Regions from separate parts of the Paenibacillus nicotianae genome, predicted to be linked through region 1. Evidence: predicted binding sites of a transcription regulator. Region 1 holds the regulator's gene; each other region holds the start of a gene.
What was found. The regulator LexA, encoded in region 1, represses DNA repair genes until DNA is damaged. The targets are predictions, from matches to a motif close to CGAACATATGTTCG.
Positions count from the first base shown of each region.

Region 2: a site for LexA is predicted at 792-805, ahead of recA (recombinase RecA). Genes of this name have one in related genera too.
Region 3: a site for LexA is predicted at 1,405-1,418, ahead of ACFSGI_RS10330 (YolD-like family protein). Genes of this name have one in related genera too.

Region 1 covers NZ_JBHUGF010000010.1:1,100,307-1,102,583, reverse strand. Annotated here, with positions in the region: gene yneA (cell division suppressor protein YneA) at 123-683, opposite strand; gene lexA (transcriptional repressor LexA) at 951-1,577, shown strand; gene ACFSGI_RS09110 (hypothetical protein) at 1,677-1,913, opposite strand; gene ACFSGI_RS09105 (glycoside hydrolase family 127 protein) at 1,939-2,277, opposite strand, start outside.
Region 2 covers NZ_JBHUGF010000010.1:2,003,554-2,005,830, reverse strand. Annotated here, with positions in the region: gene ACFSGI_RS12845 (competence/damage-inducible protein A) at 1-548, shown strand, start outside; gene recA (recombinase RecA) at 879-1,946, shown strand; gene ACFSGI_RS12835 (regulatory protein RecX) at 2,098-2,277, shown strand, end outside.
Region 3 covers NZ_JBHUGF010000010.1:1,373,408-1,375,684, reverse strand. Annotated here, with positions in the region: gene ACFSGI_RS10340 (YhgE/Pip domain-containing protein) at 1-453, opposite strand, end outside; gene ACFSGI_RS10335 (MarR family winged helix-turn-helix transcriptional regulator) at 554-985, opposite strand; gene ACFSGI_RS10330 (YolD-like family protein) at 1,075-1,326, opposite strand; gene ACFSGI_RS10325 (glycoside hydrolase family 127 protein) at 1,509-2,277, opposite strand, start outside.

The DNA.
Region 1 (2,277 bases):
CTTGTCAAGATCAATAGATCTTAACAAACTTTTATCTTATTCATCAGTACATTGTAATGAGTACATTCTCTTATCAAGTCATATCAGTTATAAAACAGATCTCTGTTTAGAAATGATATGACTTAATCGTATGGAATCACCAGAACATCGCCTGCTTGAATCTCACTGGTAGTCAATTGATTCTCACTACGAATCTGAGCTATATAATCACGTGTATCCGTTTGAGCTGATTTGTATTCGCTAGCGATACTCCATAGACTATCTCCTGAATGAACAACAACTGTTTGTGCAGGCCCTTCTACTTTGTCTGCTACTACAAAGTTATGAATCACTCCACCGTACAATAATACACCTGCAAACACAAAACACACCATTAAACGTCCGCCAGATTTCCACTTTACTTTTTGCGCTGTACTTTGAATAAGCTGAAGTGTTTTTTGACGTAATGTCTTTTTGCCTTTGGGTTGATTTGGTTTGCGTATCTTTTGCACATTCGGCAAATAAGTCCATTCATCTACTACTATATCTTTGTCCGCTCGTGTAGCATGAATAGCTGCTTGCTGGGATTGTTTCTCCGAATAACTTGTTGATGTATGATGTATATCTGATCCTGATCCATCAATCTGTTGTTCACCATTTTCAGATTGATTGTGGATGCTACGATATGTAGTATATTTTAACATTGTCATCACGCTCCAAACATTTGTTCTTGTTTTCTCAAATTCACTATAACACGAACATATGTTTTACTCAATAGTTTTTTACGAACTTTCGTTCGTGTTTTTTATTCTATCTTTTAGACTATAGATTATGCTTGTTATATGATGAATAGCCTACAAAAAGTAAATAATAACAAAATAAATATACAAATTTTAGAACTTATGTTTGTACGAACGGTAGTTCTATGTTATAATTTTGCCAAACGTTACTAGCATTGGGGTTGATAAGGTATGTCAAAAGTTTCAAGTCGCCAACAGGCCATTTTGGAATTTATCCGAAATGAAGTCAAACTTAAAGGTTACCCGCCATCTGTACGTGAAATTGGTGAAGCTGTAGGTCTTGCTTCTAGTTCTACTGTACATGGTCATCTGGATCGTTTGGAGAAAAAAGGACTGATTCGACGCGACCCGACCAAACCTCGTGCCATCGAGTTGTTGGGTCAAGAAGAGTCTGAAAGTAATATTCTTTTCGCTCAAACGGTATCTCGTGTTCCTATTATTGGAAAAGTAACCGCCGGTGTTCCGATTACAGCTACAGAACATATTGAAGACTACTTCCCTCTACCACAGAATTTTACAGGTGAAGGACAAGTATTTATGCTTTCTGTAGTTGGAGACAGTATGATTGAAGCAGGAATCTATAATGGTGACTACGTGATTGTACGTCAACAACAGACCGCTGATAATGGCGATATTGTTGTAGCCATGACCGAAGATGATGAAGCAACAGTCAAAACGTTCTACAAAGAAAAAGATCATATTCGTCTACAACCTGAAAATCCGATGTATCAGCCACTTCGTCTGACACATGTTACGATTTTGGGTAAAGTCGTAGGATTGTTCCGTAACTTACACTAAATTAATAGCATAAGTTACTGTTCGTAGAAGATAGAAAAAGACCGCTACTTTCCTAGTAGCGGTCTTTTTTAATAAAAATCTCAAACTATTTTATATAATCTATCCAAATAACTTCGTATCCATTAGTTTGGCAAGTAATGCTTTGAAATCTTTACTTTCTGCTTTCTCGGCTAATTGAGCTTCCAGTGTATTGAACTTTTCAGCTAGAAAATAAGCATTTAAAAATAGACCCAGATGATCTTTAGCTACTGCTTCTGCATTATCTTTATCTGATGAATAACTTGAAATAACGGTATATGCAAATTTCTCAGGATCGATTCTCATTTTAGATTTCATCTGGCACTCTCCTTTGTAGTGTTGATTATGCTTGGTTAAGCCATACCAGCATTTCACCGGGTTGTCGGTTAGCCCAGCAATAATAAGGAATAAGCCGTAATGTTGTCGCATCATAGGTTGTAGATACTTGAGAAGCATACAATACATCTTCCCACTGAGAAGTAATCGTTCTTTTTTGCGCTTCTACATTAATCTTACCTACTCCACCTAGTAATTGCTCATCAAATTCGTATTGATAGTTCTGATTTTTAGTTAACTGAATCAAATGCAAATGTTCCCCATTATCTACTTCTTCAGCGCAATAAATAAACGGCCCACGTCCTATTGCTACTTTACCAATATCTGCTCGAACTAGCGGATGTGC
Region 2 (2,277 bases), 900 kb from region 1:
AACAGATGGAATCTCAAATTCGAGAACGCTTGCCTGATCATATGTATGCTGATCAAGATATAGCAATAGAAGAACAGATTTTACTTATGATGACCGGGATGAAGTTGACACTAACAGCAGCAGAGAGTTGTACAGGTGGTCTACTGATGCAGAATTTAACCGCTATTCCGGGAAGCGGAAATGTTTTTATGGGTGGAATCGTCTGCTATTCCAATGAAATGAAAGAAAAAATGTTGAATGTTCCGCGGGAATTGTTAGAAGGCGAAAATGCACCAGGAGCAGTAAGTCAGGAAGTAGCAGAAGTATTAGCTGATGAAGCGAGAAAAATGCTAGATACGGATTTTGCTGTTTCTATTACTGGTGTGGCTGGGCCAGGATCTTCAGAACGCAAACCTGTAGGCTTGGTATATGTCGCTCTAGCAGAACGCAATCAACCGACACAGGTATTTGAATTAAATATACGTGGGAATCGTGAGTCGATTCGTGTTCGTGCCGCCAAAAGTATTCTATACCGCTTGTGGCTTCGTTTAAGTGAACTTCAGAAGTAATCTGTAATGCAATTAGAAAATGTATTTAGAGGTATGTAGTGGATGTTTTACGAGTTCAAGCATATGTTGCAATCCATAGTTCTACTATGGTAAAATAAGGACAGACGGAAGAACCGCAGCAAATTTATTTGTTGCGGTTTTTTTTATGTTTATACCCTAAAAAGTAAAAAAAGATAAGCGAAAAATGAAATTCATGATAATTACCAATTAATGTAATTTAATATGGATTTCATATCAAAAACACGAATATATGTTCGAAAAAAGCTTGGCAAATGAGAAAAAAAGTAGTATAATTAGAGTATAAATAAGAAGAAGAGGGACGTGAGTTTATTGTCAGATCGTCGTGCAGCGTTAGATATGGCGCTTCGTCAAATAGAGAAGCAATTCGGTAAAGGTTCAGTTATGAAACTTGGAGAATCCACTCATATGCAAGTTGAAGTTATTCCTAGTGGATCTATTGCGTTAGATATTGCTTTAGGTACAGGCGGTATGCCAAGAGGACGTATTATCGAAATATACGGACCAGAATCTTCAGGTAAAACAACTGTAGCACTTCATGCAATTGCAGAAGTTCAAAAAGCTGGAGGACAAGCAGCATTTATCGATGCAGAGCATGCGCTAGATCCTCAATATGCTAAAAACTTGGGTGTTAACATTGATGAATTATTACTTTCTCAACCAGATACAGGTGAACAAGGTCTAGAAATCGCTGAAGCACTTGTACGTAGTGGTGCTGTGGATATTATTGTTGTCGATTCTGTAGCAGCATTGGTACCAAAAGCAGAGATCGAAGGCGAAATGGGAGATTCTCACGTTGGTTTGCAAGCACGTTTGATGTCTCAAGCTTTGCGTAAATTGTCTGGTGCTATCAGCAAATCCAAAACAATCACGATCTTTATCAATCAGCTTCGTGAAAAAGTTGGAGTTATGTTTGGTAACCCTGAAACGACTCCAGGTGGTCGTGCGCTTAAATTCTACTCTACTGTACGTTTAGATGTACGTCGTATAGAAGCAATCAAAAACGGTAACGATGTTGTTGGTAACCGTACACGTATCAAAGTTGTTAAAAACAAAGTTGCTCCTCCATTCAAACAAGCTGAAGTAGATATCATGTACGGAGAAGGTATCTCTAAAGAAGGTAGCTTGATCGATATCGGTGTAGAACATGACATCGTAAATAAAAGTGGTGCTTGGTACTCTTACGAAGGTGAACGTATGGGTCAAGGTCGTGAGAACTCTAAACAATTCTTGAAAGAAAATCCGCATATTGCAGATATCATTGAACAAAAAATCCGTGTATCTAGCAATTTGACAACTGTTGTTGAAGAACCAACTGCTGAAGAAAAAGAAAAAGAGAGTCTTGAAGAGCAAGAATTATTCTCTAAAGCAACTGAATAATCACTTTAAGATGCTTCAAGATTAAATCCTGTAGCGCCCAGGACGTGAAATACGTTCAGGGCGCTTTTTATTTATATCTACTAGATTACATTTGGATGATATCTGAAAATCATAGCTACTTTAAAATATAGATAGACGAAAGGAAACAATTATGGCTGATTATCGTCGTTATTCTAAAAAACCATCCAATACTACATCTGAACCAGAAGGTGATGAAGATTGGGATATCTACGCAGATGAAGGAGAACGCTTAGATGGGTTTCCAGAAGAAGGTGAAGTAGAGATTACCGCTGTAACCCCTCTGCGTAAGCCTAGGCATCATTATAAGTTA
Region 3 (2,277 bases), 270 kb from region 1:
ATGAACATCAGCAAAAGCATGTTCTCCAATCGTAGCGGAAATTTGCGTAGCAGAACTTTGAACAATCGATTTGGCAATATCTGAATTACCTTGATTGATATAATAATTTATTTGAGTACTACCTTTAGATGACACATCTTCTGTAAAATGAGCCGGAATAGAAATGACCATTGTTAGATCACCATTGTCCATCTGTTGTTGTGCTGTGGTTAATGAATCATAAGCCTTAGTCTGATAAGGAACACCTGTAGTGATCGCTTGAGCGATACGTTCTCCTTGCTGTCCATCTTCATTCACAATTCCAACCACCAGTTGATCTACTCGTTCAGTTGCTCCATGATATCCAGTCATCCAAAATAATAAAAATACTAAAGGTACAAAAATAGAAAATACAATCCCTACTTTGGTTTGTGTAATGCCCAAAAAATCTTTAAATGTTTTGAATACAGTCATTTGTTCTCCTCCAACTATCTTTTCTCTTTTTTACAAAATACATGCATAGGATATAAATGGTTGTGCATGTATTACACCAAAAAATATCCAGCTGACAACATCAGCGGGATAAATGTTCAAACGTCTGATTGATCATCGCAATGAATTGCTTGGTTTGTTCCGGGGTGAACAATGCGTTAATCTCGTCGTCCACTTCTTGCATCATCGGCTTCGTCTGCTGAATTAATTCTTGACCTTTGGTTGTTAAATGTAACAATACAGCCCGGCGATCCGAAGGATCAACAGTACGTGTTAGCAATTTCTTATTTTCCAGACGATCCAGTGTTTTGCCGATACTGGTCTGGTCTTTGGAAATTAACTCCGCTAACGCTTTCTGTGAGATTCCGTCATGACTTGCTAGATTATTAAGCACACCAAATTGTTCTGGAGTAATATCATAATCAAGTAATAAATGAGATGCTTTTTTCTTATAGGATAAATAGGTTCTTGATAGTAATAAACCTAACGGGTTCTGCTCTTGGTTAAATGGCATAATGATCCTCCTAAAAAAATACTAGCATAGCCGATTATCGACTATGCTAGTATATTCTGGTTACAAAGGTTTTGTCAAAAAGTATTTATTTAATCTCGTGGATAGTTCACACCCATGATATCCATAAATTTCACTTTGTTAACTTCTTCTTCATATTGTACATGTACTCTACCTGTACGTGGATCCATATTTACAATCTGACCACGTACAGGTTCTTCTGCGCCCCACACTGTCAGCAAAATTTCCGATTTCTCTTGATAGGCTTCAGTAAGTTGATTACCAATTTCTTCTAGTGCAAATTCATCCCTTGTTGGACGTTTTGCTACTTTTGCTTTAGCCAAAATTAACCCCCCTTTACACTTCTCTATTCTATTTTACATTTAACTTGATATTGATACAATAGTTCACACTAAAAAATAAGCACAAACGTTCGCTTTTTTTGATAATTTGACATTTTTTCATCTGATTTTCTGCAAAATAAAGAGGCACGACATCTAACTATCGTACCTCATAGATTATACGGTTAACTTTTACGAATCCAGACAGCCATATCGCCTTCGCTACGATTCGCCCATAGAAAATAAGGAATCGCTGTAAATGGCTGTTCTTGAATCGTAGGCGGACTATCTTGATACAAATGATCATCCCAATCGCTGGTCTGTTCGCGAGTAGCTGTGCCTTCTATTACAACAGCTCCTCCTAGTAATTGATCATCAAATCGTGCCGTTAATGATTGTGTCGGGTTGATCGATAGTGCAGAGATTAATTCTCCATTATCTGCTTGTTCCAGACAGTAGACCAGTGGCCCATGTTGCAAAGCGATTTTGCCAGAAGCAGCGCGTAATCTAGGATGACTATGAATCACTTGCACATGCATTTCCATATTCCACTCTACCCGATCATCTGCCGACCACTCTCGCTGAATATAGATATATCCATCCTGTACCAAAGATTGATAGTCAATAGATTCACCATTGATCGTTAGCGAAGCTTTTTTGCACCAACCCGGTAAACGTAAAGCTAATGTAAAGGATAAAGGTTGTTCCAATTGGAACGAAAAGCGTGTTGCTCCATTCCAGGGATATCCACTTTCTTGCTTGATCACAACAGATTGTTCTCCAAGTGCTAACTCTGCTTCGCCACCAATATAGAGATGGGTATAAATAGTATCTGGATTAGTACTGTAAATGTATTGTCCTAATGAACTCACCAGACGTGCAATATTAGGCGGGCAGCAAGAACACCCGAACCATTTCTGACGGACAGGCTTCACATGATGCTTACCCGGATTA